3 regions of the Paenibacillus sp. FSL R5-0636 genome follow, and region 3 is predicted to be linked to each of the others. Evidence: predicted binding sites of a transcription regulator. Region 3 holds the regulator's gene; each other region holds the start of a gene.

What was found. Region 3 encodes LexA, which represses DNA repair genes until DNA is damaged. Its sites were predicted from a motif close to CGAACATATGTTCG; they were not measured.
Region 1: the regulator LexA is predicted to act here: its motif matches at 1,941-1,954, upstream of MKX34_RS24235 (ImmA/IrrE family metallo-endopeptidase).
Region 2: the regulator LexA is predicted to act here: its motif matches at 5,551-5,564, upstream of addB (helicase-exonuclease AddAB subunit AddB).

The regions. Positions count from the first base shown of each region.
Region 1 covers NZ_CP150232.1:5,288,321-5,296,266, reverse strand. Annotated here, with positions in the region: gene MKX34_RS24250 (hypothetical protein) at 437-772, opposite strand; gene MKX34_RS24245 (hypothetical protein) at 882-1,028, shown strand; gene MKX34_RS24240 (hypothetical protein) at 1,112-1,273, opposite strand; gene MKX34_RS24235 (ImmA/IrrE family metallo-endopeptidase) at 1,340-1,891, opposite strand; gene MKX34_RS24230 (YjfB family protein) at 2,055-2,231, opposite strand; gene MKX34_RS24225 (hypothetical protein) at 2,381-2,530, shown strand; gene MKX34_RS24220 (NucA/NucB deoxyribonuclease domain-containing protein) at 2,612-3,043, opposite strand; gene MKX34_RS24215 (cytidine deaminase) at 3,150-3,566, shown strand; gene MKX34_RS24210 (glycosyl hydrolase) at 3,741-5,216, shown strand; gene MKX34_RS24205 (PH domain-containing protein) at 5,290-5,778, opposite strand; gene MKX34_RS24200 (hypothetical protein) at 5,896-6,456, shown strand; gene MKX34_RS24195 (YolD-like family protein) at 6,672-7,007, shown strand; gene MKX34_RS24190 (hypothetical protein) at 7,004-7,168, opposite strand; gene MKX34_RS24185 (M15 family metallopeptidase) at 7,286-7,946, shown strand, end outside.
Region 2 covers NZ_CP150232.1:5,413,472-5,421,417, forward strand. Annotated here, with positions in the region: gene addA (helicase-exonuclease AddAB subunit AddA) at 1-1,904, opposite strand, end outside; gene addB (helicase-exonuclease AddAB subunit AddB) at 1,907-5,419, opposite strand; gene MKX34_RS24785 (class I SAM-dependent rRNA methyltransferase) at 6,235-7,659, opposite strand; gene MKX34_RS24790 (Na/Pi symporter) at 7,759-7,946, shown strand, end outside.
Region 3 covers NZ_CP150232.1:3,948,982-3,956,927, reverse strand. Annotated here, with positions in the region: gene MKX34_RS18070 (hypothetical protein) at 1-497, opposite strand, end outside; gene MKX34_RS18065 (hypothetical protein) at 717-1,097, opposite strand; gene MKX34_RS18060 (L,D-transpeptidase) at 1,250-1,588, opposite strand; gene lexA (transcriptional repressor LexA) at 1,766-2,392, opposite strand; gene MKX34_RS18050 (LysM peptidoglycan-binding domain-containing protein) at 2,644-3,057, shown strand; gene MKX34_RS18045 (DUF896 domain-containing protein) at 3,167-3,376, shown strand; gene MKX34_RS18040 (hypothetical protein) at 3,426-3,947, shown strand; gene MKX34_RS18035 (HAD family hydrolase) at 3,982-4,767, shown strand; gene MKX34_RS18030 (FixH family protein) at 5,030-5,455, shown strand; gene metH (methionine synthase) at 5,575-7,946, shown strand, end outside.

The sequences.
Region 1 (7,946 bases), 1.3 Mb from region 3:
GCCCCCCTTTACCTATAACACCATTTAGGACGGCATTAGGTCACATTTTGTTCCTGAGAAAATTTCTTTGTGTTTGAGAGTAGAGAATGCCTATTCATAAATTATCGCCAGAGGGTTATGGACTCAGAAGTCGTTATTTGCATATAAATAGACTTTTGAGCAAGTTCGCGGACCCCAGTGACGCTATTCCTTAAAAAGTGGGCCTTGTAAGGTGTTTCTCATGCCAATAAAGGCGATGGGGTCCGTTACACTTCGAAATGGAGGGTTATGCAACGCATAAGATCAACTGTGTCCGATAGCTGCTAAGCACCACGCCAATATTGTCTACGCAAACGATGGTTACTTATTTAGAACAGGGGAGATCAAAAAAACGCATTTGCCCAAGCACCAATTGCTGACTGCTGGACAAACGCGTCTTTTTAATAGAGTGACTCCTTCACGGGAGATCCTCTTCGATATGTTTATATGTATAGCTAGGATCATTACCTTTAACAGGAGCCCTGCTGTATTGATAGATCCTTCCATTTTCTTTTCGATAAAAGTATCTTGCGTAGGGTTCGTCTGCGAAAATCACCGTGGTACTTACGAGGGGAGCTTTGGCAATCTGGGTGTATACTTTATAAAAATCTTCCTTCTTATAATTTCTCGTCTCTATTAGATAATGAATGACTTCTCTGTTCATATGATTTCGGAAGGAGTGGAGGGCTAAGGATGTTATTCCACAGATTAAAAGGATTAGAACGATGAAGATTAGTTTTGTATTTTTCTTCATTAATTCCCTCCATATAGATAATTTGTATATAGTATAAGATAATATACAGAGACTATTATGTCATTCATAGATATCTTGTAAATGTACAAATAAGAAAGGAGGTAAGAATATGACGCAGGAAGAAGAGAAAATACTGGAGCTGGAGCAGCGAATTAAGGTGCTGGAAAACCAAGCAAGGCCGAGGCTGCCGGGGATGAAAATTTTATGGTTTTTAATTTGGGGTTGTGTAATACAAAAAGGCAGCAAATACCGATAGTAATCCAGGCGTAGGCGAATGAAGAATTGCCGGGACATACTATATTTGCTGCCTTTTAACTTATGAAGAATAATGATTCTCTTTTAGTCTTCTTTGGGTTCTTGCAATAAAATGGAGAAGGTCCCCGTTTCGTGATCCACCTCAATCGTCTCAATGCCCACAAAATCCGGGATTTCGGGGTGTACTGCATCTACATTATAATCCGGATGAGTCAGTAATAATTCAATTACTTTAATGGCTTCCATGTCGTTCCCCCTCACGAGAAATTCCACCATAAATGAATATGCAGAGAACTATTGCAACTAAGCTTATTATCTCCGTGATCCGTTGCGAATATGTGTCAGTCGTTCTTCGTTTCTTCCCATCACGGCCAATAATTGCCCTTGGAACACACGTCTTTGGATCTGATCAATCCGCTGTAAGGCCAGCTCGGCAGGTACTTGGAATTCTGCTGCAAGATAGGAGATGGCATCTTCCCGTTGCTCAGGCAATGTCATGCGGGAGATCATGGAGTAAGGCGTCGCCGCATACAAGATAAAACGCTCTGATTCGTCCTCCTGTGCCCGCGTGAAATGCTCTGGCATCAAGGTCTGATTATCGCTGCCATGGCGAAGTAGATGACACAGTTCATGAAGAAACTCTAGCCGTTGAAGATTGGCTGGAAGGCGGTTGTCGATAAACAGGCTGTACATTCCTGCAGACGCTTCAATGCTCTTGCTTCTCACATCCAAATAATGAACCCAGATATTAAGCCGCTCTGCAATATACGATATTGAAATTTGCGAAGGCTGATGAAGATTTAATCGCTTGTATAGATCCTCCGTCCATTTCTCAAGCACAGTCATTTGATAATATGATTTCATGTTCTCCAACTTATTCACCTCGTTTAAAATCACTAATAAATCACTAATGGGATCGTATGTTCGCATAAATGCGCAAAAGAAAAGCCCGAAGGGCTATGTAGAGTAAAAAAAGTCTAAGGATACATAGGAACGTTAGTTCTCATGTACCCTTAGCATAAAGCAATTACACACTAATATCAAGTGTTTTTCCCAAATTCGGAGCAACGCTTTTGCCCAGCATTTCCACCATAGTTTGGCTCTGGGTTTCAGCCTGATTCTTGGCAATATTCATGACCTGTATCCCAACATTTTGAGCTAAGGATGCTTGGCTCATTGCCATTGATAATGCAGCTATATCCATATTGCACCTCCTTTGTGTATATCCTGTTTATCGACTGTCCGCCTTCAATTCATTAGGTGATTGGCATTTGTTTGCCAATTCGCCCAAACGGCTTATCTCCTTTTTACATATCTTGTGCTGTAGTCATTAATCATTAGGAGGAATTGAAAATGGGTATGGAACATGGTTGTGGTTGTAACGTAGGTCCGGTAGTAAGTCCAGCATCAGTAGGTCCGGTGTGTAGTCCTTGGACTTCTACAGGAGCAATCCTGGTACTTTTCATCTTGCTGGTTATCATCACTAAAGCTTGCTTATTCTAAGTTAGCTGATGTGAAGTGTAGCCCCGTCTGGCGAATGCCAGGTGGGGCTATTCTGTTGCCTGGGGATGGTCAGACAGATCGTTATTTAAACATAAATTCCACCCGGGTTCCGTCTGCATAATCCTCCAGCTGATTGCCAACCCAGCTTCCTGCCCCGCGGTTATCGCTTGGCGTTATGTATTCAATGTCGGCACCAACGCCGCCTTCCTCACACATAGCCATTGGCCATTCATCCCGGTCATATCCCTTTTTAGTAGGGATCCCTTTTAAGGACTCTTTGCGGTTCTCTTCAGCCTGCTCTCGGTTAATCGTACATGTGGCGGATTCACCTTTCGCAATGGCATCCTGAATATGCTTGGCGGTCTCAGGATAGCGGTCTGATGGGAAGGTTAGCTGAACAACACTCGAATTGGATGGAGACGAGGGGTCTGTAGGCTCTCCGTTTTGTTCAAACCAGTAACTAGCCAAAGCAAGTAATGCAACAATGATGAGACTGGAGATCCATTTTTTCACTTTCAATTCTGCTCCTCCTTTTTTGGCACTTAAAATAGTATATCTTATATCATAATTCAGTGCGATTTAATATAATTAGGTAAAATAAAGGAGGACGTAACTGGATATGGAGTACATAATTACCATTGAGGATCAGACGCTTATTACGGCTGCCGAAGATATAATTACCAGACGTTATGAATGGGGGCGTCATCATGTGGGTGCAGCGCTTCGTACTAAAACAGGAGAGATTTTTACAGCGGTACATGTGGAAGCCAGCATGGGGAGGATTACAGTCTGTGCAGAAGCGATGGTGATTGGCAAAGCGATATCCGAAGGTTATAAGGAATTTGATACGATTGTTGCGGTAAGGCATTCTGATCCAGACAGCGAGGAAAAAGAGATTAAAGTAGTCTCTCCCTGCGGCATGTGCCGAGAGTTAATTGCGGATTACGGAATAGACTGCAAGATAATTGTATCGGAGGATGACCGATTAGCTAAATATGAAATCACTGAGCTATTGCCTTTAAGGTACACGAGATAAGAAAAAAAGTAATGAGGAGCCGCTGAGCTCCTTTTTTTGTTGAGCCGTGAAATTATTCAGCAGTTCCTTATATCGTCCCAACTTATTTTACAACTTCATGTCCATTCGCTGAGTTCATGTCACTATTGTCCCCATACTATAACTTAAAAAGATTTAAAAGGATGGTGAGAATAGATGGAGCAGCGGATTATTCGTCAGATGGTTGATTCAGCATCAAGGTTCGTGGGCGATGTGCAGTGGCAGATGGCTTTTCGCAGATTACAAATGGCTCCGGCGGATTCGGGACTGTCGTCCTCGGCTCAGCTATTGCTGAATACCCTCTATTACTTGCAGGGAAAGGGTGTGATAAGCGGCCAACATGATTATTTGGAAAGTGCAGACGAGCTTATGGAGAAGCTTAAAAATACCAGTGGGCAATATGCTGCGCTTCATGGCTACGAGCTGGGCGCAATCAATAATCAGTCCCAGGCTCTAATTGACAATCAGCGGAATTGGGTCGTCAACAGTGCGATACGCTGGTCTAGAGCCGGCGGGATCGTAACGATGTGTTATCACGCTGCATTACCGGGGACAGCGCCAACTTGGGGGAATGTAAATACGAGCCTAAGCAATGCTGATTTTGATAAATATATAACCTCAGGTACCACCCAGTATAATGCGCTGTTAGCTGATCTGGATAAGATAGCCCAGTCGCTGAAAAAGCTTAATGACGCAGGGATTCCTGTACTTTGGCGGCCGTATCATGAAATGAATGGTGGATGGTTTTGGTGGGGGCAAAAGAGCAATTACGCTGCATTGTGGAACCTTATGTTCGATCGTTTTACCAATTATCATAAGCTGCATAATTTATTGTGGGTTTGGAGTCCAAATGCAAAAAATCAGTGGTGTGATGAGCCGGCAGAATACTATCCGGGCAGTGATAAGGTAGATGTGCTGGCGCTCGACATTTATGACGCGGATTTCAAGATTAGCCATTATGATAATTTATGGGATCTGGGTCGTGGCAAGCTGATTGCGATTGGTGAGAATGGAGAGCTTCCGTCTGCTGAACTGTTGTCCAAAACGCAGCCCAAATGGTCTTATCAGCTGACCTGGGGGAAACTCCTCTATGAGAAGAATACCGATGCTGTGATAAAAGCTTTTATGAACGACAAAATGGTATTCACACGAGAGGAGTATGCTGCTGAGGCCGCCGCTTTCGCTGCTATCGGGGATAGTGTGCTGGAGAGTGGACTCTGTGGGCAATACTACAATAACATGACGCTTAGCGGCACACCTGCACTTTTGCGTACGGATGCCAATATTAACTTTTCATGGAGACAAGGTTCGCCTGATCCTGCCATTCGTGTAGATGCGTTTTCTGTGCGGTGGAGTGGGAAGCTGACGGCTGCTTTTAGCGAGATTTATACGATTTATTCCTACTCTGATGATGGGATACGGGTATGGATTGATGGCGGGCTAGTCATTGATAGTTGGGTAAATCAGAGCGGCCAGGAACGAAAAGGAAGCATAAGTCTGATTGCAGGTAAGCCGTATGAAATAAAGGTGGAGTATTATGAGAATGCGGGCGACGCCCGGGTTGTTTTGCAGTGGGAGAGTCCTAGCCAGATCAAGGGGGTTATCCCAGCGGGGGCATTTTATCTTCCTTAAAAAAGAGTACTTCAAGTGTACAAGCGCAAGCAAAAAGCCCCGGTTTTCCGGGGCCTTTTTACGTATGAGCGTCTTAAATTTGTTCGCGGTAGCTAATGTTGTTGGCGATCTTCTCGTCACGAACGGCTTTGCGCAGAACATCTTTGACGGTTTGGGCATCATGGATTTTTCGAAAAAGAAGCTGAGGCGCTGAGGCATCATCAGAAAATACAGTTAATGACCCGATGCCAAGCATCCGGTCCATTATTGACTGTTTCACGGATAAATCGCGTACGCGCAGCAATTCGATTTCTTCAACATTTTTACCGATAAGTCCGGTCTTTAACATAATGCGCTGACTTGTAATGGTATATGAAGTTGTGTTAAGAGCTATAATTCCTTTAAGTCGATCTGAGATGCCGGCAGGTTTGCCTTTCCAGAGCACAACTTCTTGATTGACATGATTATCTTCTGCTGGTCGATGGGCGGTCACTGGAGCGGTACCGTTAAGGCTGGTTCCACATTCTCCACAAAATTTAGCGCCCTGCTTGTATTCCGCTCCACAGGTGGTGCAATAAGGCATAAATACTCTCCTTTCCTGATCACAATTAAAATAATTATAACATAACAGTCATTTTACATATATTTCATTTGCGCTTTACACAAACCGACATTATCCTGTTAAGTGGAGGGATAAATAATGAAAAAAGCTTTACTAATAGGAATGCTGATGATGACTGTCATCCTTAGCGCCTGCAGCAATAATTCAACTTCATCGGCACCTGCCACGAAGGAAGAAGTGCAGGAGACCGTGCAAAACTTCTACAATGAAATGTCTAAACTTGAAGAGTCGGGAAAATCTTCTTTAGCGGAGTTCAATGAAGCCATTACGGGTTATTCAGCAGGAGAACTCACGGACAAGCAGTTGGAGAAGAAAATTAAGCAATTCCAGAGTACCGCAACTGATTTATCGAATCAAGCCGAGAAAGTAAAAATTTCCTCCAGCTTGCCTGAAGACATTCGTAAGTTGCTTGAAGAGTCTAAAATTTCCTTTGAAAGTGCTTATTCTTTAAAAAAAGAGGCTTCTCAGGGCGCAGATTCCGCAAATGTTACGGCTGAGCAATTTAATGAATTGAATCAAAAGGCTGATATAGCGATGTTGTTCGGTATCTCCAAGCTTAATGAGGCAAGAGAAGCAACTGGACTTATAGATTCCGAAGGTGAAGCTACCTCGGTATCTGGAGATGTTGTTCAAGAATAAATCAAATCAGGCGCTGTGCAGTTTATCTGTCAGCGTCTTTTTGCTGCGAATTTTAGCTTGAATAGATATACATTATTATACATCTTCTAGATAAAATAGAGATTCCGAAAAAGGTATCTTTTTCCTGATTATTGATTAATATGCGAAGATGCGGATATAATACAAACATACGTTCGTGTTCAGAGGAATAGATATATAATTAAGGAGGGGTTACCATGGGCAAAAAGCTGGAGAAAAACGGGCTGTGGGAAAGCAGCCGCATGATGCTGCCGGAGCATAAGATAAGAATTATAAGAGATGAACGGGAAACGCTGCGCCGCATCAAGCCTATTCTGGATGAGCAGAAGCTGGAGGAGATCGAATGTACACTGGCGTTGTCGTTGCGGAGTCATGTACGAGTGACAGTTGTTCTTTTTGACCCTTTTGAAAATACGATGTTAAGTGGTTTTGTGACTTCCATTCACACCCACTCGCGTGAGTTTAAGCTGCAGTGGGCGGAGGAATGGAAGTGGATCGATGTGGATGATATTGTCGAGGTCTACATCGTTTAATGCTGAGAACCGCTGCCTTCGCTTTTCTCATAAGCGATTAAGGTAACTGTAGGGTTACCGGTCAGATGTGCAATGGAAGCTTCAGCATTCCGAATAATTTCCAGTGCTTCTTCCTGTTCACTAAGGGCTGCCACTTTATAGCTATCGCTATGGATATCCATATGTCTCCCACCTTTCGTTAAATATTTTGTCCTTTTTTGTGGAAATCATCCTAAGGGGGACAGGGGTACAGGCAAATAGGGCAAAGGGATCATTGAATATACCAAAGGGGTGATTCTATGCTGACTTTGGAGCAATTGAGGGAAAAATCCGCGGCGCGTCTGGTCGGGCTTCATCCTGTCTTGGCGGCAGGTGCGAATGTTTTGATTCAGCAAAGCCATGCGAGAGGAGTCCCTATCGTTATTACTCAGGGTCTACGGACCATTGCTGAGCAAAATGCTTTGTATGCGCAGGGTAGAAGCAAACCGGGGCCGATAGTTACCAACGCTAAAGGCGGTACCAGCTATCATAATTATGGTCTTGCGTTTGATTTTGCGCTTTTGCTGCCGAATGGCACTAGCCTTTCTTGGGATATCAATCGTGATGGTGATAAAGATAAGACTGCGGATTGGCAAGAGGTTGTACAGGAGGCTAAACGGCTTGGTTTAGAATGGGGCGGAGACTGGACTTCTTTTAAAGACTATTCACATCTGCAGATGACTTTCGGTTTAAGTATAGATCAACTTCGGGCAGGTAAACGTCCAACGACGGACCAAGCCAAAGAGGCTTTAAAAAAGATTACCGGAGGGGATGATCAGGTGAACAAAGACGTTACAGTGACCATTAACCTAAACGGCCGTAAGCTTACCGATGGCGTTCTCGATACCGGAATGACCTATGTGCCCATACGTGCGCTGGCTGAGGCACTTGGAGCAAAGGTTACTTATGATGCTGTGACCA
Region 2 (7,946 bases), 1.5 Mb from region 3:
CTTGCCGAGCGAAGCAGGATCACGATATCACCGTAAATAACCGGACGCATAATCTTGAGTCCTTTATCGTAGATAAGCAGTGGCGATCCACCGGTCATCCCCGTCATTTGTGAAATACGCCGGGCAATTGCCCGTGCTTCCAGCTGCGCCGTCTCGCTCTCAATGGCTTCACTCTCCTGAAGTGGCGCCTCACCGTCTTCAGAAGTCTCTTCCGACTTCCCTGCTGCCGAACCACGATCAATCAATAATAACTCCGGTGCAAAAAAGATATCAGGCCCCTTCTCTGCTGCACCTGGGAAATTCGCTCCGTAAACAAGCTCAGCGCGTTCATCATAATTAATCTCCGCTACCGTCTCATTCATAATCTGCCGGAAGATCATATTCACGGCATTTACAACCTCCATGCGACTGCGAAAATTACGGGCCAGATCGATGACCGAACCGCTAGATGATTCATTAGTAATTTCAGATAGATCATCGAATTGGTGTGAGCCAAAGCTGCGGTATTTATCCAGGAATAGCCCCGGCTCCGCCAGACGGAATCGATAGATACTTTGCTTCATATCTCCGACCATAAACCGGTTACCGGGTGTTTCACGGGATATTAGCCGCACAATCTCCTCTTGCACACTATTCGTATCCTGATACTCATCCAGCAGAACCTCATCGAATTGAGCACGGTATTCCATAGCTGCATCAGAAGGTAGGGAATGACCGGGCGTAGAGTCCGAATGGCGTAGAATTTGCAGACAATAATGCTCCAAATCACTGAAGTCGACTAGACCTCTTCCGGCTTTTTCAATTCTATAACGTTCACCGAATGCTATCACTGTCTCTGCAAGCTCTGCCATCAGTGGAGCCGCTTCGTTCAGCTCTTTCAAAAAAACCTCAGGCGGACGGCCAAACAATGCTTTCTGAAGATCTAAAATACTCTTCTTCACACTGTCGCGCAGTTCCTTCACCATTTCCTGCAGTCCAGGATCTGTCGAATCCTTCTTACAAGCCTTTAATTTCCCAAAATATACTTCCATGAAAATATCATATAATTCTGCCCAAGGTCGTTCGTTTACGGCATCCTGCAGTGCATTTACCATCTCAAGATCAGCGGTTAAATTCTCAGCATAGGGTGCCGGACCGCCCGGCTGCAGTGCAATCTCCCGGCCTTGAATCAGCTGACTGGCTGCGCCCGCAAGTGTCAGCTTCGCTTCTTCAAGAATGCTCAGCACCCATGGCGTTCCACCCAGACTTTCGGTGTCTGGCAATGAGAAATCAGCTGCAGTATTACGGAGCCATTGCGCAGGCCAAGGATGGCTGCGGGCATAATCATGCAATCGCTGTATGAGCGCATGCACTGCATCATCACTGCGTTCACCACTGAACCAATCAGCGAGCTGCACAAATATACTATCCTCGCCATCCGCACCTGCTTCACCGTACTTTTCCTCCAGCAACTCTTCGAGCAGCTCCTGCCGCATCATCTCCGCTTCATGCTCATTTAATATGCGGAAACCCGGATCAATCGGAATCATTTGATAATAACGCCGGATCACTTCCAGACAGAAGGAGTGCAACGTTGTAATCGAAGCTTTGCCCAGCAGGGATAGCTGACGGCGCAAATGGTCGTTCTCCCCATTCTCCTCCAGCTCCCGATCAAGGGCTTCCCTGATCCGCTGCCGCATTTCGGCAGCCGCAGCTTTGGTAAACGTAGCTACTAATAGCCTGTCTACACTGAAGCCGTTCTCTTCCTTACTGATTTTTCGAATAATCCGTTCTACCAGCACCGCCGTCTTACCGGAACCTGCTGCCGCAGCAACGAGGATGTCATCACCGCTCTCCGCAATGGCGCGCCACTGGTCATCACTCCATATACTTCCTTCCGGTTTCGCTTCTATTTCAGCCTTCATACTCAAGGTGTAGTTCCTCCTTTGCGGGACAGCAGATCCCATATAACGTCCTTCCCTGGCTTACCCAGATTGTTATAGCTGTTGCCTTCCACAGCTTCATCGAACTGGCAGACAGGTCTAAAGGAACAGAATGTGCAGGCGGTCTCCTGCCCAATTCGGTACGGCTCAATCGCCACATCACCTTCTGTAATCCGTGTCCCGATATCCGAAATTGTCCCTCTAACGGAGGATAATAGATGACCCCACTGCTCTGGTGTAGCTACTGAAGCACTGCTATAAAAGCTGCCGTCAGCTTTTACTGCTACAGGCACGATAGAAGAATACCCTTTGTCTAAAGTGGTATCCATCAGGGAGACAACCTCACGATCTGCTGTAAGTAGTCCTTTCATCTTGAAGCGTTTCAACAGCTCTTGCTCAGCCTGTTCCTTGTTCATCCCATTGGATGAGGTCAACAACGGATCATGCACATGGAAATAAAGTGTGCCGGCTGGAAGTGCCGGCTGCCCCAGCCATTGCTCCGAATATGTTAGCAGCACATCCAAATAAGTCAGCATTTGCAGCGATAATCCATAATACACCTCATGCAGCTTGAGATCCTTTTGGCTCGATTTATAATCAATTACCCGCAGAAGAATTCCGTTCTCTCCACGGGCCATATCTACACGGTCAATCCGGCCAACAACCTCCATCACGCAGCCATTTGGCAGCGTAATCCTTAAAGGCGGCAACTCCTTATCCGGTCCAAAGTCCAGCTCCAGCCCTACTGGCTCAAAGCTGCCCCGGCGGGCGTGCTCGCCCAGAATCACAGAAGCACGTCCAACAATATTCTTAAGCTTACGGGAGATGTACCCGTAACGTTTGGAGCTCATTAGGATTTCACCCTGCAACATCGGAGATAGCCGCTCTACTGTCTCACTGGCCTCACGCCGACATTCATCCGGAGACAAGCTGCCCCAGCCCCGTCCCTCTTGTTTCAGTCTTATCGCCATATCACTTAACGCAGCATGGAACAGCTGTCCAATATCAGGTGCTTGCAGCTTATATAGCTGACGCTCCTTCAGTCTTAGTCCGTAGGACGCAAAATGGGAAAATGAGCACGCAACAAATTTCTCCATCCGGGACACACTGCCCCGCAGTGTTGAGCCACCATACAATCTGAGGCTTGTGCCACGCTTTAGCTTCGTTCCCTCATTACGATAGAACAGTGAGCTTAGCAAACGTTCCAGTTGAAATTTACGATCTTCGTTCTTAGTAAACCAGTTATACACATCCCACCATAGCTCCGGAATTTCTGTCCCCTGGCGCCACTGCCGCAGCTGCATAATCAATGCGCGAAGACTCTGTTCTGGTTGACCAATGAAACCGAGATGAATAGGATTTCCGACTTCTGCCGGTAGTCCCGCAGGGGGAAGTGCTGACAAGCTATGCTCTTGAACCCTTGGGAACATTCTATGCAAATGCCGGATAACCTCAGAGGGAAGGAGAGCTTTGCCCTCATCATCCGCTGTAGCGTAGCTAATCCAGAGCTTTTGGCTTCCTGTCGTTAGCGCATTATAGATCAGAAACCGCTCGTCCAGTAGTTTACGAGAAGCGCCGGGAGCAAGCTCCATTCCAGCATTCTCTAGTACGGAGCGTTCACCTTCCGAGAGAATTCCATCTTCCTTAAACTGCGCAGGCACAACACCTTCATTAAATCCAAGCAAAAAAGCGTATTTAACCCCTGTTGGGCGAGTCCGATCCATATTGCCGACCAATACTTGATCCAGTGCGGGCGGAACTAGTCCCATTTTAAGCTCAGCAAGTCCTGTCTCTAGAACTCCGGTGAACACTTCAAACTCAAGTCTTTCATTGCCCATCATTTCTACTATCTGATCTAGCAGATCAAGTACCGCACCCCACAACTGGCTATGTTCCCTAGCCTTCTCGGGTTGGCCCTTCTCCATAGACTTAACACTGAGTTTCTCCAGCTTTCGTGCAACATCCGTCTCTTCAAGCAGCTTGTACATTGCCGTACATAGTTCAAGGCCGCTTCGGCTTTTCTGGATTCGTTTCTCAAAAGCAAATAAAGGACCTGTTATACTAGCACGGCATCGTTCCATAGTAGCAAGCAGTTCATCATCCATCTGTCTGCCGCCTTCCAGCGACAAGCTAGGAATACCTTTCCATGAGCGGCCATCCGTCCAGCGATACCCTTGAATCCCACAAGCCAGCACATAGTTTTCTAAAGCATCCATATCCTCACGTGTAATACTACCGTCTAGCGGAAGCAAAAGCTCCGTCTTTACGCAACGGAATACATCCTCGTAACGCCAGCGACGACGCACTACATCCAGCGCGGAACGTATAAATTCCACTAGCGGATGATGCAGCTCATTTACCTTCTGGTCCAGAAAAAATGGCACTCCGTAATCTTGGAACAACGGTTGGATCAGCTGCTCGTAATCGCCAATATTGCGCATCAATACAGCCATTTCGCCATATTTTGCACCTTCATCACGCGCCAGTCTAGTCATTTCGCGCAGTGCTCCCTCAACCTCTGCTCTGTGCGAAACTGCGGCGCCTATGGATATAGCCTCTCTTGCCAGTTCATCCGCACCTATCCAGGCCTTCCGGCGATCATATCCCCGTTCAAGGTGAGCAAGTACTGGACTTTCTTCAAAACGTGGAAGAACCGTTGGCTCCAGCAGCTCGTCCCACACATCAATGCCCAGCTCTTCAGCTATTCCACGCAGTTTAATGTAAGTAACCGCAGTGGGGTGAAACAATTCAAGCTCATTCAACTGATCTCCATATGGGTAAGGACGATCAATTGTAAGCGAAACGGTCAGCTGCGAAGCTTGCTGCATCAATTCTCGAAGCACTACGAATTCCTGCGGAGTAAATCCATGGAATCCATCTACCCAAATCTCCGCCCCGCGAATATAGGAGGAATCAGGAATATGCTCAGCCAGTTCTGCTAAACGATCCTCTTCATCGATATAGAGACGTGACATTTCCTTCTCTAAATCGCTGAATACCAGCTGCAAATCATCCAGCTTACCCTCAAGAATAGGACTTCTTGCAATAGCTCCTCGCATAGCGGACAACTGCTCTTCTAAATCAGTGGAACCCAAACAGCAACGCTTCATCTCCGTGTGCAGTTGGTTCAGACGTTCCACAAAACCCGGTCTGTCTGCTGAGGCACCGAACAATTTCAGTTCCTCTTTGCGACGACTGATGATTTTGTAAATTAACATTTTCTTACCTTCATCACTGATTGGCAGACTTGCACTGCCACCAGTTTCCTGCTTCACACGATAGGCAAGCCGCGAAAAACTCAGTGTCTGCGCCCGAAGGCTTCCCTTCACATTCCCTACGGTCAGAAGCCCCCGTTCTGCTCCAAAAGAACCTTGCTCTGGCACAAGAATAATAATCGGCGCACCAAGCGGTTCCTTCTCTAAGGAAGAAGAGATAGATTCCCATATTTTTGTTGTCTTGCCACTGCCCGAGCGGCCTAGTAAAAAGGTTACCGACATAAATGATAGACTCCTTCCGTAACGGAGAAAATATATAAATTACAAGGTGAAATATCCACCTATTGATTACACTCCAATTAAAAAAGTTCAGTGATTCCTCGTCCCTTCAGTATATCATAACCACACTAATCGGAACATGTGTTTGCTAGTATTTTCTAATGTTTTACAAAGGATAACAGCTACGAGTACAAATAAAAAAAAGCAAACCTCCGGATTTTGGCGGCTTGCTTTTTAGAGTGTTTAGTTTGTTTTTAATGCCAGATGTGCAACGTTAGATAGGAGCTGCCAATGTCAGAGCATAGGGTCAATGTTAGACTGTTCGGCGTTCAGTGCTCAGCGTTCAGCGTTCAATACTCAACACTCAACACTCAACACTCAACACTCAACACTCAACACTCAACATTAGCACTCTACGCCTATCGTTTTGTAATCCGCATTCCGCATATCATAATTCAATAAGCATCATTCGTTGTTTACCATTTAGTATTCAGCGTTCAAATTGCACATTTTGGGCTAGGCTTGTTTCATTAATTACTTACGGACCCAGGAGCCGTTATTCGTGGATTCAGTGCTGTTTTGGCAACTTTTCGGACCCCATTGACGCTATTCTTCGAAAATGTGTTGCATTACGGGTGTTTTAAGAGCAATAGCGCCTTTGGGGTCTGTAAGAATTCAATAATAGGCTGTTTACGCTAAATAGAGTCATCTGAGTCCGTTGGCAACTACTTGCCTTACAGTCGACTCACGGCCACCCTACGTCCCGCCCTTTTATCCTATTTGTTACTTGGCACTGTAAACCTTTTTGACCTTCAGGCTTATTTTTTACTCCGCACTTCAAAAATCGCAAACTTCAGATAGTGTCCTTCGTTAACGCCAAGTATTTGTGGGTGGTCTTTGCCTGCGGCCCGCCATTCCACAAGTCTCAACACCTTGCCAGCATCTTTAGCTGCATCGGCAATCGTTTCGAGGAACAGATCTGGCTGCATATGGTAAGAACAGCTTGCGGTAACCAAATAGCCGCCTTCGTTCACCAGCTTCATCCCGTGCAGATTGATATCCTTGTAACCACGGCAAGCGCCAGCTACTGCACTTTTGGTTTTGGCAAACGCCGGAGGGTCCAGGATGACTACATCCCAAGTTCTTCCTCCACCTGCCGTCATCGGCTTGGATGTGTCGGTTTTGGCTGTTTTGCCTCCGGATTTAGGATTTGTAGCAGCTGCTGCCGTCTCTGTTCCACTTGCAACTGTCGCCCGTTCAGAACGTTCCTCTAGTCCTTTAACCTGATTCCGTAAATATGCAAAAGCATCATCCACTACGAATTCAACACGATCGCTAAAGCCGTTCAGCTCCACATTCACTTTGGCACTCTCAATGGCATGCGCTGAAACATCGAGGCAGGTTACTTTTTTCGCGCCATACTTGCAGGCATGCAGCGTGAAGCTGCCCGTATGTGAGAAGCATTCCAGCACTGTCGCACCGTCCCAATAAGGGAACGTTACATGTTTACCGCTCTTATTAACTGGCAAGGTCTGTAGCGAACCCTCCTCAGTTTCGATTTCCTGCAGCGTAATGCCGCTTCGTCCCCCCCAGCCTTTCATGAGCGGAGCAATAGAAGCTCTATTCTCACGTTGGTCAAAGAAGTAGCCAGTCTTCTGGCCTTCTTCAATATCAACGACCAGCTTCAGGCCATTCTCACTCACAGTTACATGCCGTGGACACTCCCCATACAGCAAACCCGTTGTCTGCTCCATACCTTCAAGCTCGCGCACACTAACATCACTGCGCTCATAGATTCCGCGCGGTGCCATAACCTGCACCAATGCTTCGACGATTTCTGCACGCCGCTTGTCCATTCCGAGCGTAAGCAGCTGCACAACCAAAATATCTCCGAATCGATCTACAATAAGCCCCGGCAAAAAGTCCGCTTCACCATAAACCAAGCGATAAGCATCCGCACCCGGAAGGAACCGATTTCTGTGTTGCAGACAATTCGCAAAACGTTCTGCAAAAAAGGCTGTATCCATGATCGCAAGGGGTCCCTGTGATACAATTCTTACCCGAATCTGTGACGCTGGATTGTAATATCCCACGGCCAAAAATCGGCCCTGATGATTAAGGACATCTACTAATCCCCCCGCTTCCGGATTTCCTTCTACCGATGCGACTTCACCTGCATAGACCCATGGATGGCCCTGTTCCAGTCTTTTTTTGCGATTGCGTTCTAAAATAACCGATGGCAATGACTTCAACTCCCTGTTTTTCTAAAAATGTTTTTATACATGTCCCATGCAATACATTCATATATTGGTGTACAACCCTCGTCCAAAGGAGTATGCCCTATGTTCAGTGATTTGCTGTTCCCTATCATATATGGTCTTGTTATCTTTCTAGCCGGCATGAAGCTGATGGAAACGGCGTTGTCCAAGCTAGCAGGCCCTCTATTAACTACAAGTCTAAATAGAGCTACCTCAACACCTATTAAAGGAATGATTTCCAGCAGCCTGTTGTCCGCCTTACTCCAGAGCAG
Region 3 (7,946 bases):
CGAATAGGCAATAAACCCGGCAAGAAGGAAATACAATACACAGGCGTTTCTTTGCTGTTCATATATATTTTAAGCGTGAGTTCTTCTATCACATTAGCTTCTTCATCAGGTTCCTTAAGGACGTTAATATCTGCACTAGTTGCAGTTGTTTTGCTGTTTTGTTGTCTTTTGGAGACTTTTGAAAGGGTAAGTGCGTTAACCACAATCTCGGATCCCATTACATTATCGAAAGAGTATAGCTTTGCTACTGCTTTTTTGTTGTTCTTCGGATTTCTGGTGCCTATTGCTAATTTTTTATTAGGTTCGTTAAGTGCGATCAAGTGAGATTGATTGGGGGGAATGAATGTTTTGGTGAAAATGATGTTAAAGGATGCAGCCGCATTAACTAGCATAGAAATATCAGATGAAGTGGATAGCGTTTTCAATTTTATAATGGCGGCACTTAGAATTAAAACAACTCCTAAAATAGCAAATAAGTACACTAAGATAATCAGCATATAATCACCTCCCAGTTATCTCATTAGACTCAAATTGTTGCTTATTGAAAGATATGCCTGAATGATCCCCACTAGTATCTTTTAAAAGGGAAATTCGTGGAATTATAGGATCGGCTTCGGAATTAGCCCAAAAAAAGCACCCGGAGAAACCTGCCGATTCTGCAAATGGCGCAAAATTGGGGGTTGCTGCAAGGGTGCTTTTTAAGGTAAGTATGTAACCTATAGAAAATTGAAGGCAGTGATATGATCGGTATAAACAATCAGCTGTTTGTATTCGATCGGAGTCCCATAACTAGCATAAGGTCTTACAGTAACGTCATTGAGGACAACAAAGTTATAGCTGAAATTTTTATCAGGGTGTTCTGCTCCCAAATAAGATATGTATTCGTCTACTATTACATCATCCATCAAAGATTTTAAATCAAATACATCCTCTTTGTTGGAGACGGCTGGAGAGACGATTCCCTGAATGCTGCCAAAAGAGGTGAGCAAATTCACTTTTTTTCCACTAGCTTGTTCATCATTTAAAAGTAAACCGGACAGCTTACCCAGTGCATCGACTTTAAAATCGACGAGGGTTCTAATTTTTGAGTTATTCAAAACTAAACACATCCTTTTCAATTTGCAATCCTGTTAACAATATTCGACATATAATCACCAAACTCCTAGTATGCTAATGAAAAAATACTTACTTATGTAATGACCCCCATTCTGTATATGGTGATTTGGGGGCTGTGACGTCCTCAGCGAATTCAATTCCTTATCGTTACTCGTGTTCCTATAGGGACGATAGCTGCGAGTGTTAACACATCCTCGTTGTACATCCGGATACAGCCGTGGGATACCTCTTTCCCAATGGAGGAAGGATCATTCGTTCCATGAATCCCGTAGTGTGGTTTAGACAGTCCCATCCAAAAGGCACCAAAGGGACCGCCTGGATTGGGTTGTTTGTTAATAATCGTGAATTCTCCCACTGGGGATTGGGTTAACATCTTACCAATACCGACAGGGAAACCTCTAATCACAATATCATTGTCCAGAAGATATAACATTCGTTGGGTCAGATCTACAATAATTCGGTAATTTGGCATTATGCACAACACTCCTTTCTAATTAGGATATGAGCAGAACGCCTAAACGGTTATTCATAGAAAATGCCCATTTTAGCGAACGAGAACAAATGTTCGTTAGTGGTTGAGAAAGCAAAATACACAGAAAAAAGGCTGTTCCGCATTTGCGGAACAGCCTTTTATGGTAGGAGTGCATACTTAGTGGATATCTCGAAACAATCCGATGACTCTTCCGAGAATAGTTACGCGATTAAGGCGAAGAGGCTCATAAGCTGGATTCTCCGGCTGAAGCCGTATATGATCACGTTCCTTGTAAAAGGTCTTAACGGTTGCTTCATCTTCTTCAGTCATGGCTACAACGATATCTCCGTTGTCCGCTGTTTGTTGTTGGCGAACAATTACATAATCACCATTCATAATGCCAGCATCCACCATACTATCACCCATAACTGACAGCATAAATACTTTGTTGTCACCTACATAGTGAGTAGGAAGTGGGAAGTAGTCCTCGATATTCTCTGTAGCAGTGATAGGTACCCCGGCGGTAACTTTACCTACGACAGGAATCCGTGAGATGGTCTGGGCGAATTGGTGAACATTCTCTGAATCCTCTTGGCCTAGTAATTCTATTGCACGTGGCTTCGTTGGATCTCGACGAATAAGTCCCTTCTTCTCAAGCCGGTCCAAATGACCGTGAACTGTGGAGCTGGAAGCAAGGCCAACAGCTTCTCCAATTTCCCGGACGGAAGGTGGATAACCCTTGCTGCGGACTTCGCTTCGTATAAATTCCAGGATCGCCAGCTGGCGACTTGAAATCTTTGACATTGGAATCAACCCCATATAGTAATGTTTGGGAAAATTATAACATAGAACTACCGTTCGCACAAACATAAGTTCTAACTATTATAAATATTAATCTGCTAGAGTTAAAAAATGGTAGACAAATGATAATAAAATGAACCACTTGAGTCTCTCGAAAAAAAGAGAACAATTGTTCTGAAATAGTATTGAACAAAACACATGTTCGTGTTATTATGAATTCGAAAGTAAGAACAAGTGTTTGGAGGATGATAATTATGCTAAAATACAGTACATACCGCAGCATCTACGATAAGGCCCCAGTGGTTGAATCTTTAGGACATAATGACGTTGCCCGTAATTCCGCTAAGGTGAAAGAGATAACGGAACGTTTGCTAGGAGGGATGATTTCGTTGTTCCGTCAGGACTTCTTTATTAAGTTAATATTGATTATCGTGCTAGTATTTTCTGGCCTAACAGTAGTGGGAAATGTATTTGCAGGATCGACGACTATAATGAAGGAAGAGAAGCGGATTGTGGTTGAACGTGGAGATACACTATGGAGTATTGCCCTTAAGAATAAACCGGCTGATATGAAGACAGTTGTTTATATAGAAGGAATTAAACGTTCAAGTGGGATTAAGAGTAGTCAAATTAACGCTGGAGACATACTTACTTTACCTATTTATTAATTTTCTGAGAACATAATAGAATGACCAGTAGAGCTTGCAGGGAGTAGACCTTGACAAGCTCTTTTTCTCATGGCAGAGTTAGAATTAATTTATAGGGGGAGGGAAAGTATTGAATATTGATGAGTTGGTCGCGCGAATTAACGAATTGGCACGCAAACAGAAGAGCGTAGGCCTTAATCAAGAGGAAGTGGCGGAACGCGCCAAGCTTCGTGAAATTTACCTGGGGAATATCCGCAATAACTTCCGAGCACAATTAAATACTATTGAAGTAGTAGATAACGATGAGCATGAACAAGGTAACAAGGGGCTTAAACATTAGCTCGCTGTTCCTTTTCATAGATATTTCAGGATGACTAGGGGGAACGCACATGGCCCGTTCTTGGGAAAGAATGGTTCAACGCAACACACAGCAAATCAACAAGCAAAGAAAGAAACAAGGCAAGGATACGATTTATGCCTCTAAATCTCCTACCCAGAATGCCGAAGTCTTTAAAGGTCGCAACATTGCATTTCCGGTAGTGTTAGTGATACTTGGCACTATGTTTTGGGTTGTTGGTTCTATTGATCAGGCCAAAGGAAATGGCATGCTGGCTAATTGGTTGGGAGTAGTACTGTACTATTTGCTGGCAGCGCTATTGTTCTTCCGTCGTCCGTACTTGAAGGTGGAAAAAGCAAGACTGTCTACTATTAAATTCAATCGCGAACGCGGGCTTCCAGCTGCAGATATTGAGAAAATCACCCTTTCGCGTGGAGCTGTAGTCATTAAGCACAAAGGGAAACGTACGAAATGGATTTTCACAAGACTTATGAATCGCTATGATACTAATGCGATGAGTACACGATTAGAAGCATTTGCTAAAGCTCACAACATTGAAGTAGTTCACGAATAGAACTAGACCAGTTAAAGGGAGAGGGAGACCTGTAATGCCAATTTCTGCTGTACTATTTGACCTTGATGATACATTGCTGTGGGATGATCGGAGCGTCGAAGAAGCATTTCGTTCTGCTTGTGAAGCCGCCGGGGATACGATTGATCCACAAGAACTAGAAGTTGCAGTTCGTAAGGAAGCAAGTAGCTTGTATGAATCTTATGAGACGTTCCCATTTACAAAGATGATCGGAATTAATCCATATGAAGCACTCTGGGCTAACTTTACGGCAGGTGAACAGCCAGAATTCCGTCAATTGGAGCAGCTTGCACCGGTTTATCGTAAAGAGTCTTGGCGTCGCGGACTTGCAGCCTTAGGGGTGGAAGACGAAGCACTAGCTGAGACCTTGGCAACTAAATTCGCAGCAGAGCGCAGAAAACGTCCATACATCTATGAAGAAACAATGCATGTACTGGAGCAGTTACGGGGTCAAGTGAAGCTTTTGCTACTTACGAACGGCTGTCCAGCACTGCAACAAGAAAAACTAGATGGTGTGCCAGAGTTAATTCCTTTCTTTGATCATATTGTGATTTCCGGAAGCTTTGGTAAAGGCAAACCGGATAAGGAAATTTTCCTGCATGCTTTAGAGCTTCTTGATGTAACTCCTGAGCATGCGGTTATGGTCGGCGATAAGCTTACAACGGATATCCGTGGGGGGCTGGCAGCAGGGTTGACCACGGTCTGGATTAATAGAAAAGGTAGAGCACCTAGTCTTGATATTCATCCGGATCATGAAATCAATCACCTTGAGGAGCTTCTTCCACTAGTTCAATCCTTGTAAGATATACAGAGCTATTAGCTCCAACATAAAGACTTTATAAAAGCAGCGAGTTTCTGAGATCCTAAGAAACTCGCTGCTTTTCAGTACATACATACTAACATAAGGATTTCATTAGATTTTTAAGTAAATGATTTAAGTCACAAGTCTAATGCGGAATTGATGCAAAATACTGAAAAACCAATAATAATGTGTATAATAGATGGAGATGTATAACATGAATTGGTAGATTTTTATTATTCGATAATGATTGGGAGGGCTCCAAATGATGAGATCGAAGAAATTAGTCTCTGTATTATTAGGTGCAACACTTCTAGTACTAGGTGGATGTTCTTCAAATGGAACCAAGCATTCAGAAATACATAACATGAATATGAACATGTCTATGGAACCTATCAAAGTCGAACTACAATGGAGTCCTGAAGAAGTTGTTGTAAATCAAAAGGTAACCTTTGAAGCTGTGGTGACCCAAGATAACGAGGCAGTAGATGATGCAAAAGAGGTTCTGTTCGAAATTGTGAATAAAAATGATGAGGGACAGAAAATAGAGCTTAAGGGAAAGCTAATAGGTAAAGGAGTCTATCAAGCAGAAGGGACCCTTGAAAAGGAAGGACAATATAATGTCACTTCACATGTGACAGCCCGGACACAGCACTCTATGCCTAGCAAAGAGCTGTCTGTGAAACCATGATTCAAAGGTTCACAACGGTTGCTGAGCAATAACAGATAAAGCAGAGTGGAAAGGAAGGCTTTTCGAAATTCCTTTATTCTGCTAAACTTACTCTAATGTTTTACTGGGGGGACTATTAGTTGGCTAAATATACACTTGAGGAAAGCTTACAACAAAGGATTTTGATCCTTGATGGCGCAATGGGCACAATGATCCAACAGGTGCCTCTTACTGGAGAAGATTTTGGTGGCGATGAGCTGGATGGCTGTAATGAAATGCTGGTATTAACACGTCCAGAAGTCATTCAGACGATTCATGAGCAGTATCTCGAAGCAGGGGCTGATCTCATTGAGACTAACACATTTGGTGCAACCTCTGTTGTACTGGCTGAATATGATATTCCTCAGCGCGCACGTGAGATCAATCTAGCGGCAGCAGAGTTGGCTCGCAGAGCAGTAGACAAATATGACACACCTGACCGTCCGCGATACGTCGTGGGGGCTATGGGTCCAACAACAAAAACGCTCTCAGTAACTGGAGGCGTTACTTTCCAAGAGCTAGTTGATAGCTATGAGGAACAAGCAGTGGCATTGATCGACGGTAAAGTAGATGTTTTGCTGCTGGAGACCTCTCAAGATACACTTAACGTTAAAGCTGGAAGTATTGGTATTCGTAATGCTTTTGAAAAGACTGGCATCACATTACCGGTTATGATTTCAGGAACAATTGAACCAATGGGTACTACACTGGCGGGTCAGAATATTGAAGCATTTTATATCTCATTAGAACATCTGAAGCCTATCTCTATGGGCCTCAACTGTGCGACTGGTCCAGAGTTCATGCGGGATCATATTCGTTCGCTTTCGGAGATCTCCTCGGCAGCCGTGAGCTGTTATCCAAACGCAGGATTGCCGGATGAGAATGGACATTATCATGAATCTCCAGATTCTTTAGCTCGCAAGATTGCAGCCTTTGCTGAAAAAGGCTGGCTGAATATTGCGGGGGGCTGCTGTGGAACGACACCAGAGCATATCCGTGCGATGAAGGAAGCACTTTCCGAATATCCTCCACGCCCGCTGGCAGGTAATCATCCACCTGCACTTTCAGGTATTGAGCCTATCTATATTGAGAACGACAACCGTCCTTACATGGTTGGTGAACGTACGAATGTACTTGGCTCTCGTAAATTCAAACGTCTTATCGTCGAAGGTAAATATGAGGAAGCCTCAGAAATTGCCCGAGCTCAGGTAAAGAGTGGGGCACAGGTTATTGACGTGTGTGTACAAGACCCTGACCGCGATGAGATTGAAGATATTAAGCTTTTCTTAGAACTGGTTGTAAAAAAGGTTAAAGTACCTCTGATGATCGATACTACCGATCCTAAGGTTATTGATTTAGCTTTGCAGTACTGCCAAGGTAAGGCGATAATTAACTCTATTAACCTTGAAGATGGTGAAGAGAAATTCGAGCTGGTGACGCCGATCATTCATAAATATGGCGCAGCTATTGTTGTGGGTACCATCGATGAGACGGGACAAGCAATTAAGGCGACAGATAAACTGGAAGTGGCTAAACGCTCCTATGACTTGCTAGTGAACAAGTATGGTTTAGCAGGAGAAGATCTTATTTTTGACACGCTGGTGTTCCCTGTAGGAACCGGAGATGAACAATATATCGGTTCAGCAAAAGAAACGATTGACGGCATTCGTTTGATCAAGGAAGCACTTCCAGGTGTTCATACGATCTTGGGCATCAGCAACGTCTCCTTTGGATTGCCGGAAGCGGGACGTGAAGTGTTGAACTCAGTATTCCTTTATGAATGTACAAAAGCTGGATTAGATTATGCGATCGTAAATACAGAGAAAGTGGAGCGGTATGCTTCCATTCCTGCCGAAGAACGTCATCTTGCTGAGGAACTGATTTATAATACGAATGATGAGACGCTTTCTGCTTTTGTAGCTGCTTTCCGTGGTAAAAAAGTAGAGAAAAAAGAGAAGATTTCCAACCTGTCACTTGAAGAACGTTTAGCCTCCTATGTGGTTGAAGGTACGAAGGAAGGACTCATTCCTGATCTAAATGAAGCATTGACTAAATCTGGTCCGCTGGAGATCATCAATGGACCGCTGATGGCAGGGATGTCGGAAGTCGGCCGGTTATTTAACAATAATGAATTGATTGTTGCTGAAGTGCTGCAAAGCGCTGAAGTGATGAAGGCTTCTGTGAATCACCTAGAGCAGTTTATGCAGAAGGATGAGACAGCGGTTAAAGGAAAAATTATGCTGGCGACCGTAAAAGGGGACGTGCATGATATTGGTAAGAATCTAGTGGAGATCATCCTCTCCAACAATGGTTATCAGATCATTAATTTGGGTATAAAAGTACCACCAGAGACCATTATCGAAGCCTTCCGTCGAGAAAAAGCTGATGCGATAGGATTGTCCGGGCTGCTTGTAAAATCTGCTCAGCAGATGGTGCTCACCGCTCAGGATTTACGTACAGCTGGGATCGATGT